Linked DNA regions of Myxosarcina sp. GI1. The protein of the gene in region 2 binds, or shares a complex with, the protein of the main gene of each other region. Links are inferred from orthologs where the notes say so. Each region holds a gene or a part of one and is shown on either strand. Other genes may lie near its edges.

Region 1 (5,668 bases), on a different replicon or contig from region 2:
CTAATTTTAATTTAGGTTATCAAACTGTCTTTACGACTCGAATGTGTAGCGATCGCTTACGACATTTTATGAGATAAAGCGATCGCTTTAAACTGATTAACCACAATATTGGTAAAGTAAAACATCGTTTATTTTACTGCTAACTTGCGAACAAGCTTTTAAAAAGGAAGGTACTCACCATTGCATTCACACTCTTTATTTTTTCTCTTTTGGCAACTATCTATAAACTGAGATCGTTTTTTTTCAATCTGTTTTTTAATTTCTCCTTTTATACTACTATTTATGTACAAATTGTTGATTATTTCACAACTATCATCATTAATTAACTTTTTCAAAAGAAGATCGGGAATTTGATAACTACTTGCTACTTTTGCACGTATGTCTTTGCGTAGGTGATTAGCAGCCCATTCAATAAAAAATGTAGGTATATCTATATATTTTTGATAAAAACAATTAGGAAAAGATTCATATAGTTGTTCTAAAAAATTCTGGTTTTCTATTATTATTAAATCTAAATTACTGTTGGTCAGTACTTGTACGGGAAACTTGGAAAAAAGTTTGATTAATAGTTCGGGCGGTGTATTAGGATGTTGTGCTATTTTGTTATTAATAAAATCGTGACCAACACTAGCTAATTTTATTAATTCTGCTGACGTAGCATTTGTTTTTATTGATGGCTGTCCATAATCAGATTCTGGTGCAGTTTTAAATACAAACAAAGTTTGATGAAACTGGTATATTTTTTCGAGACTTATTGCAAAATCTATATCTTCTCGACAAGCGTAATCACATAATTCATAGTCATGTTGGGGGATAGTGTAGGGTATTTTGGCATAAACGTCATATCTTTTATGTTGGCGACGTATACAAATTTTTCCATTACAAATTTCAACATGAACAATACATTTATGAATTGGTACAGTATCATGTATTCCCCAAATCATAATCAAATAATTATTAAGATCCTCGCTAATCATCAATTTGGAAGTAACATTTTGATATTGGTATGGAGTTTTAATAAATCCTTTAAGAATATTCAAAATTAATTTGCGATATTCTTCTGTACTTTCCATTTTGTTTATCAGTTTTTTAAATTGCTTTGTACGAATTAATAAATATATTTTCTTTTCTTAGTCTCGGTTTAAATTAAACCAATTCCAACTCTGGCAAACCCTTATGAATCGCTCCTAACCATTCAATTAAGTTATCTAACTGTCTTTGCGGTTTAACCACACCCAAACCGCGCACGATGACTTTTTTGGGTGCGTAGACAAAGCGCGATTTTAAATGCGGGGGAATGTTTTCAGCCAAGAGATTCCAGGCGGGTTCTGCCATTGGGGTTTCTAAGACGATGTTTTGCTGTCCTTCTGGTTTAATGCGCGAAAAACCGATCGCTTTGGCAATTTGTTTGAGTTCCATTACCTGGATTAGCTGTTGAGTTGGGGCGGGAATGCTACCGTAGCGATCTTCCCATTCGGCAGCAATTTGCAGTAGTTCTTTTTTAGAGGTGGCGGTAGCGACTGCCCGATAGGCATCCATTTTTTGGTCGGTATCGGGAATGTAGTTGGCAGGAATAAAGGAAGTTAGTTTGAGATCGACTTGGGTATCTTCGACTTTGGGTATTTCTTGTCCCTGAATTTCCTGGATGGCTTCTTGCAACATTTCCATATAGAGATCGAAACCTACAGTGGTCATTTGCCCCGACTGTTCTGCACCTAATAAGTTACCAACACCGCGTATTTCCATATCTCTAGTAGCTAGTTGATAGCCCGAACCCAATTGCGAAAATTCTTGTAATGCCCTGAGTCTTTTTCTGGCAGTGTCGGATAAGGTTTGTTTGCCTGGATAGAGTAACCAAGCGTGTGCCTGGATGCCCGATCGCCCAACACGTCCTCTCAACTGATATAGTTGCGATAGACCAAATTTTTGTGAGTCTTCAATAATAATTGTATTGACGCGGGGAATATCCAAACCAGATTCGATGATGGTGGTACAGACGAGAATATCTGCTTCGCCGTTGCTAAAAGTCAGCATGGTAGACTCTAATTCCGATTCTGGCATCTGTCCGTGAGCGATCGCAATTCTGGCACTTGGTATCATTTCTCTTAGCTGCGCGCTAATTTCTTCGATGCCTTCGACTCTGGGAACGACATAAAATACCTGTCCGCCTCTGTCTAGTTCGTTGCGGATGGCGTTGCGAACTACTTCAGGATTATAGGGGGAAAGATGGGTTTTAATCGGGCGGCGAGATGGCGGAGGGGTAGTAATTAAGCTCATTTCCCGAATACCCGATAGGGACATATATAAGGTACGAGGAATGGGTGTGGCAGAGAGAGTTAAAACGTCTACCTGAGATTTAAAAGCTTTGATTTTTTCTTTTTGATTGACTCCAAAACGCTGTTCTTCATCTATTACCAGCATTCCCAGATTTTTAAACTTGACATCTTTATTTAATAGCTGGTGCGTACCTACTACTACATCTAATTCTCCTGTCGCCAAACGCTGCATAATTTCTTTTTTTTCGGCAGGAGTGCGGAAACGATTAAGCAAGCCAACATTGATAGGATAGGGGGCAAATCTTTCTTTGAGGGTGTGATAGTGCTGCTGGGTAAGAATAGTAGTCGGGGCGAGAAACGCCACCTGTTTGTTGCCGCTAGTAATCACTTTAAAAATTGCCCGAATTGCTACTTCGGTTTTACCAAAGCCGACATCACCACATACCAAACGATCCATCGGGCGATCGCTCTCTAGATCTATTTTGATATCTTGAGTGGCTTTTAGCTGATCTGGTGTGGGTTGATAGGGGAAAGAGTCTTCTAATTCTTGTTGCCAGGGATTATCGTGAGGATAGGCATAACCAGACTGCTTAGAACGTTTGGCGTAGAGTTTAAGTAAATCTACTGCCAGTTTCTTAATCGATTTGCGGACTTTAGTTTTAGTTTTCGACCAAGAAGCGTTTGCCATCTTATTGAGTTCTGGCGGACGGCTTCCCGTCTGACGAAACCGCGACAGCATATCTAAAGAGTCTGCAGGAACGCGCAAAGTACCATCGGCATACTGTACTACTAAATATTCTCTATGTGATAGGGGTTCGAGTTTGAGAAACTTACCGATGCCGTGATGTTTGTGAACCACATAATCACCAGGGCGTAATTTGTTTATGTCTACTTTCTTAGAAGCGGCGCGGCGGCGTTTGCGAACGTAACTTGCAGTAGCTAGAGTTTGCTGTCCGAAAAATTCCCTATCGGTAACGACGACGATACGGAAGGTAGGTAAAATAAAGCCCGATAGTTCTGCTAAACCAGAATATTTCAAAGCGACAGCAGTATTTTGGATCTGGGCTTTTTCAATTGCCCGAAAGTCGCGAGGATTGGAGATAAACTGTACGGGGCAGTCGTGTTCTTGCAGTAGTGCCACAGAACGGGAAGGTTGTGCTGAAACCAGCCAGGTTTGATATTTATCTAAATTCATCTGGCTATAGATTTCTTGTTTGCCTCTAAGAATTGCCGCGAGTTTGCCAAACTGATGGGGGGTAATGGGAATGGGACGGCTATTGAGATTGTGAACCGATACTGCATCGGGGTTAGCTATTGGCAAACGGGGACTTTCTTCAGCAATTTCGGAAAGATAAATACAGGAAAAGCTTTTGGTATCAACTAGGCAGTCTAAAAAGTCGCTGTGAATTTTAGGTAAGTTTGGTTCGATCCTCTGCCACTGTTCCTCGGCTAATTTAATCCAGCGATCGCTATGTGCCTGACACTGTTCGATTTCGTCGATCGCAATTAAAGTATTGTCTGGTAAATAATCTAAAATCGAGGCGGGTTTGGTAAAAGCAAATCCTAAAAAACGTCGCATTCCTTCAGGAGTAATACCTTCGGCAAAAGCTTCTAATTCGGCATCGGTTAAATAAGCATCGATGTTTTTATTAATTTCTAAAATGCGATCGCTAATAATATTGGCAAAAGAAGTCGGCGTTAATAATAATTGCTCGATCTTATCTAAAGATCTTTGGGTAGCAGGATCGAACTCTTGCAGGCGTTCTAGTTCGTCTCCAAACCATTCTAAGCGCACGGGTAATTCTGCCGAAACGGGAAAAATATCGACAATATCCCCCCGTCTACTCCACTGTCCTTCAGTCTCTACTAAAGGAACGCGATCGTAACCTAACTTGGCTAAAGACTCGTCTAACTGCTTAGATTCTAAACTCATGCCTCTTTGCAGTGTCAGACAATAAGCTTGAAATACATCTGGGGATGGTAAATGGGGCTGTAGCGATCGCTCTGTAGCAATAATTGCTAATGGTTGCTCTTTATTTTCTGACTTGACATCAATAACTGACAACACCTGCATCTGTCCCCAAATTATTTCAGATTCGGGGTCGAAAGGGTCATAAGGAGAAGCTTCAGAAGTAGGGTAAAAATTTACCGTCTGCCAGCCCATTGCCTCTAATTGCGCCGTCCAACGCCCTGCTTCTTCCAGAGTCGGACAAACTATCAATAAGTTTTTGTCTTCTGCCCGTGCCAAACTAGAGCTAACTATGCCTTTAGGTAAGCGCGGCATCCCGTTAAGCAGTAAAGATTGATTTTTGTTTAGTTTTGCGATTAATTCTCTAGTTAAAGGCGATTTTTCAACCGCACGAACGATAGATGCAAAAGCCATAATCGAGGTAAATATGAGTGAGCGAAATTATATCTAATGTGCCAAAACAGCAAAAAATAGTCTATAAAGACTCTAACTAATTAGTATAAATATATCGATCGCTTTTATGGTTTATTGAGTTTGACTGTCATAGTGATGCAGTTGCTACAAATTTAGATAAGTCTAAGATTTATTCTCTAAGTTGAATGAAATTGGCATTGCCGATCTAAAGTAACTTAACGAGCTAGTTGCTAAATTTAAAAACTGGCGACCGCTATCTCAAACAAAATACTTTACTATAAACGATATGCAGCTTGACAACTCTCGTCTCGGTCTAGAACAAGAATTTTTCATCGTAGATACCGAGGGTTTTTTATCCAATCGCGCCGATGAATTTTTGCAACTCTGTCATGAAATAGCAGAATCGCAAAACCGTAAGACAGAATGTTTTGCCCCTGAGTTTGTCAAAAGTATTATTGAAATTAACACCGTTCCAGTTAATAATCTTAGCGAATTAACTCAAGAATATCTCGACCTGCTACAAATCTTGCTAAAAGTAGCCGATCGGCTAGATCTAAGGCTTTATCCCCTATCTACCTATCCTTTATACACCACGCCAGTAATGAGGAATAAACCCAACTATCATTTGCAAGTACGTACCGTAGGAGAGGGAAGATTTGACAATGCAGCCAAGTGTACTGGTACTCACGTTCATTTAGACCTACCCGACAACGTAGTAGATCGTAAAGTTGGTATTGCTTACAATTCTTCTCCCGAAGCGCGATCGCTACTGGTAAATATTTACAATCTGGCTACTGCCTTTGATGCGGCAATAATTGCTTTATCCCGCGCCTGTCCTTTTTACGATGGTAAAGTAGCGGGAAAAGCCATGCGAACCATTCACTACCGAGGTAGCGATCGCTATGCCTGGCAGGGTGTGTATACTAAAATGCAAACTGTAGGTGGTTTGCTGCCCTATGTAGAAACAGCAGAAGAACTAAGCGAACAGCTATTCAATCGCTACCATTGT
Region 2 (5,054 bases):
TTTAACGGAGCCTTTAGCGCGATCGGACAAGTTTTATTTACGCCTACAGATAGCTTGAGCTTTGCAGCTACTTACATTCACGGTTACAACCAGAGCGACACGGGAACTGGCAGTCTTTTATCTAACCTGCAATTTTTAACTGAAGCCATATTTGGCGAACCAATACCTACCGCCAGCGATAGCTATGGGGTGGAGTTATCCTGGTCACTGAGCGATCGCATTATTGTTGGCGGTTGGGGTGGATATAGTAGAGTTGCATTTTTAGACGAACAGTTTTTTGTAGATAGGCAAGATATTTGGAACTGGGCAGCAACTTTGGCAATAACAGATTTAGGCAAACAAGGTAGTATCGGTGGTTTAATTATCGGTATGGAGCCTTCCGTAGATAGTCCTAGTTTTTTAGCAGGAGTAGATGATTCTTGGCATTTAGAAGCTTTTTATCAATACCGAATAAATGACAATATTGCTGTTACTCCAGGGGTAGTTTGGATTACTGCACCTGATAATGATAATGATAATGACGATTTAGTTATTGGCACCGTTCGCACTACCCTTAGTTTTTAAATACTGCGATCGCGCCTTCACCTTTAGACTTATCGCGCAAAGCAACTTCAGGTTGTGGTAAAGATCGCCTTTGGGGTTTGAGCTTTATTCTTAACCAGCCAAAGCTACTAACTAGTATCGGCAAAGCAAAAACTATTACTAGCGCGATCGCCGCTACGCGAAAAATTACAGGGCGTTTACTACCGTTGGGAGGATTACCACAACTAAGGCAGATTTCTGCTTCAGAACTATTAAGACTGCCGCAAATGTTACAGGGTTCTAGTGCCATATATAGCATTACGTTAGTAGGTTGGGACATTAATCGGTTTTGTTAGGCAAAAGGCAAAAGGCAACTGTATTTAGCTCAATGTCTTAATACTCTCTTGTACTGCTATAAAATATAAACTGCCATACTTTGCAAGGAGCGATCGATTAAGAGCTAATAACTTCTGCTAAAGGATATTTTTTTAGTACCTGTTGGAGATATTTACCAGTATAGGATCGCTCATTTACTGCTATTGCTTCTGGCGTACCTTCAGCAATAATTTCACCGCCTTTATCGCCTCCTTCGGGACCGAGATCGATAATCCAGTCGGCACAGCGAATGACATCGAGGTTGTGTTCGATAACAATAAGTGAATTGCCTTTATCAACCAAACGCTGCAAGACGTTTAACAAATGATGCACGTCATAAAAAGATAGCCCAGTAGTCGGTTCGTCGATTAGATAGAGAGTTTTACCCGTAGCGCGACGGGACAACTCTGAAGCTAGTTTGACTCTTTGTGCCTCACCTCCCGATAGAGTCGGTGCTGGCTGTCCGAGTTTGATGTAACCCAAACCTACATCGACTAAAGTTTGTAGGCGACTAGCAGCGCGGGGAATATTTTTAAAAGTTTCTACCGCTTCTTCTACGGTCATGTTTAATACATCAGCGATGGAATAATTTTTATACTTAACCTGTAGAGTTTCTCGATTGTATCTGGCACCTTTGCAAACATCGCACTGAACGTAAACATCGGGCAAAAAATTCATTTCAATGACGTTTACCCCTTGTCCACCACAGGCTTCGCAGCGACCGCCTTTAACGTTAAACGAAAACCGTCCTGCTTTATATCCCCTGGCTTTTGCTTCTACTGTTTCGGCAAAAATAGCCCGAATTGCGTCAAAAACTCCCGTATAGGTAGCAGTGTTAGAACGAGGAGTTCTACCAATAGGAGACTGATCGATAGTAATTACTTTATCGATCGCCTGTAAACCAGTCACTTCTCCTAAATTAGTCGGAAAAGGAACCTTGCGAGTTAAGTGATGTTTTAAAGCTGGGTGCAGCAGTTCGTTAACCAGAGTAGATTTACCGCTACCAGAAACTCCAGTAATACAAACAAATTTACCCAAAGGAACATTAACGTCGATATGTTTGAGGTTGTTTTGGCGGCAATCTTGCAAGGTCAAGCCAACTGCTTTACCCGTTCTGCGTTCGGCAGGTGTAGCAATAACTCTTTTCCCAGCTAAATAAGCACCAGTCAGAGATTGTTCGGCAGTTAATAAAGCCGTTAAATTTCCCTGAACCACAACCTCGCCTCCATGTACCCCCGCATAAGGACCGATATCGACAATATCATCGGCATTGCGAATTGTATCTTCGTCGTGTTCGACTACGATTAGGGTATTGCCCAAATCTCTGAGTTTTTTGAGGGTAACGAGCAATTTATCGTTATCTCGCTGGTGCAAACCAATACTCGGTTCGTCAAGCACGTACAGCACCCCAGTTAACCCCGCACCAATTTGAGTTGCCAAACGAATACGCTGCGCTTCTCCTCCCGATAGAGTCATAGCAGCGCGGTCTAACGTTAGATAATCTAAGCCGACATCGAGCAAAAATTGCAGTCTGGCTCTAATTTCTTTTAAAGCTAGTTCGCCGATCGTTGCTTGCCGCTTGGTAAGCTGAAGATTATTAGTTCTAAACAAACATTCTCTAATAGGTACGCTGACTAGATCGTTGATGCGGTATCGACCCAAGCTAACCGATAGAGATGCAGGTTTGAGCCTTTGACCATGACAGACTTCACAGGGAAGATCGACTAAATACTGTTCTAGTTTCTGCTTGATACTATCAGAATTTGAATCGTGATAGTTGCGTTCTAGCATCTTGATTACGCCAGAATAATGCCGATGATAGCCTCGGCGATCGCCGCGACGGGTATCGGACTCAAAGTAGATTGCTTCGTCGCTACCGTAAAGAATTACCTGTTGCTGTTTCTTACTTAAGTCGTTCCAACGAGTTTGAATTTCAAAGCCATAAGCTTGCGCTACTCCGTAGAGCAGAGATAGATAGTAACTATTATCTCGATCCGACCAGGGCGCGATCGCACTATATACTGGCTGTGTCGGATCGGGTACTACCAGTTTTGGTGAGAAGGTGCGTAAACTGCCCAAACCGTGACAGTGAGAACAGGCACCGTAGGGAGAATTAAAAGAAAACAGTCGGGGAGATAACTCTTCAATTACCGCACCGTGTTCGGGACAGGCAAAGTTTTCCGAAAAAACTATTTCTTCTGACTGCTCGGTATCGTTTAAAATCTCGATAACGGCAACACCCTCTGACAGACGCAAACAGGTTGCTAAAGAATCGGCTACCCGCTCTTGAATGCTATCTTTTTTAATTAGTCGGTCTATAACAACTTCAATATTATGCTTGTAGTTTTTATCGAGAACGATATCATCACTCAACTGTTTGACTTCGCCATTGACGCGGACTCTCACAAAACCTTGAGCGGCAAGACTAGATAATAGCTGCTTGTGAGTCCCTTTCTTGCCCCTTACTACTGGCGCGAGAATTAGAAACTTGGTGCGATCGGGCAATTCCATAATGCGATCGCACATTTCATCGATAGTTTGAGGCAAAATCGGGCGATCGCACTGGGGACAGTGGGGTTCTCCCGCCCGACCAAATAATAATCTCAAATAGTCATAAATTTCCGTAACCGTACCGACAGTAGAACGGGGATTGTGAGAAGTTGATTTTTGATCGATGGAAATTGCAGGACTCAAACCTTCGATCGCATCGACATCTGGTTTATCTAACTGTCCTAAAAACTGACGGGCATAAGCACTTAGAGATTCTACATAACGCCTCTGTCCCTCGGCAAATATGGTATCGAAAGCTAGAGAAGATTTTCCCGATCCCGACACGCCAGTAAAGACAATTAACTTATTACGCGGTAATTCTAGATTGATGTTTTTTAGGTTATGCTGTCTCGCACCGCGAATACGAATAGTATTTTCATTGAAATTGCTATTGAAATTGTCGGGTTTAATGCCGTTTGTGGGGCGATCGTCGATCGACTGGGACATAAGGACAGTGGCTTAATATTCCTTAGTAATCTTAGCGTTTTCAGACAGTCTTGAAGCTAAAGTGAGCAAATTTTTTTTGAAGTTGGACGGGCGATCGCTAACTTTTCTAAGAATTAACCACAATAAATTAAATGTCACAATTGAAGAGAAGCCCGTTAACCCAACCAATAAACAAGCACAAGTCTGTCTGAGAGTTTGTCAAAATAAAGTAAGTATGTTTTCCATAGAGCGATCGCATCTTCGTAGGGCAAACAAACAACAACTAGGAACAGTTAGCGTTCAAGAATAGCTCATTGCTCACCAGATTAAATCAATCTTTATTTTGCGCTTTAACTTGCTGTAGTAATTCCTGAATCGATAATACAGATATAGGAGAACTCACAAACCCTTTATTATCGCGAGTTACAATCGCATCTAAATTTTGAGCAACTGCACTGAAGATCTGAACGGCATCTTCAAAATCATCAAAGCCAGAGTTGAAAGTGGACTCTAAAACTGCTCTATCAACTGAGCAAATAGTCATAACCGTTAATATCTCTGAAATCGCTTGTCGAGCAACTTCTGTGCTGCCAGAGTGTTTGCGAGCAATATAAAAAATATCTGTCAGGGTTGTTGCCGTAACATAACCAATAATCTGTCCAGTGCTGACAACTTCAAACAAAAGCTCCGCATCTTGAAGAAAAGGTTTTCTTTGCAATAGAAAATCCAAGACTATATTGGTATCGATTAAAACTTTCACTTGCTATACTTCTTTGTCCGTCTTTCTTCTAGCATGACAGCTACTTCTTCATCAGTTGGTGCGGGGCGATCTGTGGTTAATAAACCTCGCATCCGTTTAATTGCAGTGAAGCGATCGCCCTGAGAAACAGGGGCATTTTGTAAAGATTCGACGATCGCTGAAATTAGTTCGAGACGCTCTTCTGGAGAAAGCTTAACGGCTTCTGCTTTTAGTTGTTGTAGTCCCATTGCCTTCTTGCAAACTTAAATATATCTATCTTCTAGTATATGAAATCGGTTAATTATGAGATGAGCAATCGCATCTTCATAGGGCGAACAAATAGCAACTAGAAATAATTAGCGTCTCAAGAATAGCTCATTGCTCGCCAGATTAATTTGCAACATAGCATCAAAAATTTGTAGCGAGAAGCAACAAAAGTATA

Evidence for each region. Proteins that work in one complex are often made in the same cells at the same time.
Region 1: the proteins of uvrA (region 2) and mfd are in contact, whole or in part, in a crystal structure (PDB 4DFC), measured with the Escherichia coli proteins. The link is inferred for Myxosarcina sp. GI1 from one-to-one orthologs.

Annotation. Positions count from the first base shown.
Region 1 is NZ_JRFE01000009.1:51,308-56,975, reverse strand. What follows is about bases 947-5,038. They hold mfd (transcription-repair coupling factor), read right to left. Parts: upstream 4,660-5,038; coding sequence 1,147-4,659; downstream 947-1,146. Other genes in these bases: KV40_RS04550 (glutamate-cysteine ligase family protein), read left to right, coding at 4,946-5,038; KV40_RS31825 (element excision factor XisI family protein), read right to left, coding at 947-1,073. Outside these bases: more of KV40_RS31825, read right to left, coding at 159-946; more of KV40_RS04550, read left to right, coding at 5,039-5,668. UniProt on the Escherichia coli protein: Couples transcription and DNA repair by recognizing RNA polymerase (RNAP) stalled at DNA lesions. Mediates ATP-dependent release of RNAP and its truncated transcript from the DNA, and recruitment of nucleotide excision repair machinery to the damaged site.
Region 2 is NZ_JRFE01000015.1:220,687-225,740, forward strand. The notes cover bases 776-4,253. They hold uvrA (excinuclease ABC subunit UvrA), read right to left. Parts: upstream 3,895-4,253; coding sequence 976-3,894; downstream 776-975. Other genes in these bases: KV40_RS11575 (hypothetical protein), read right to left, coding at 776-862; KV40_RS34885 (hypothetical protein), read left to right, coding at 3,956-4,183; KV40_RS11585 (PIN domain-containing protein), read right to left, coding at 4,205-4,253. Also shown: more of KV40_RS11575, read right to left, coding at 554-775; more of KV40_RS11585, read right to left, coding at 4,254-4,633; KV40_RS11590 (hypothetical protein), read right to left, coding at 4,630-4,860. UniProt on the Escherichia coli protein: The UvrABC repair system catalyzes the recognition and processing of DNA lesions. UvrA is an ATPase and a DNA-binding protein. A damage recognition complex composed of 2 UvrA and 2 UvrB subunits scans DNA for abnormalities.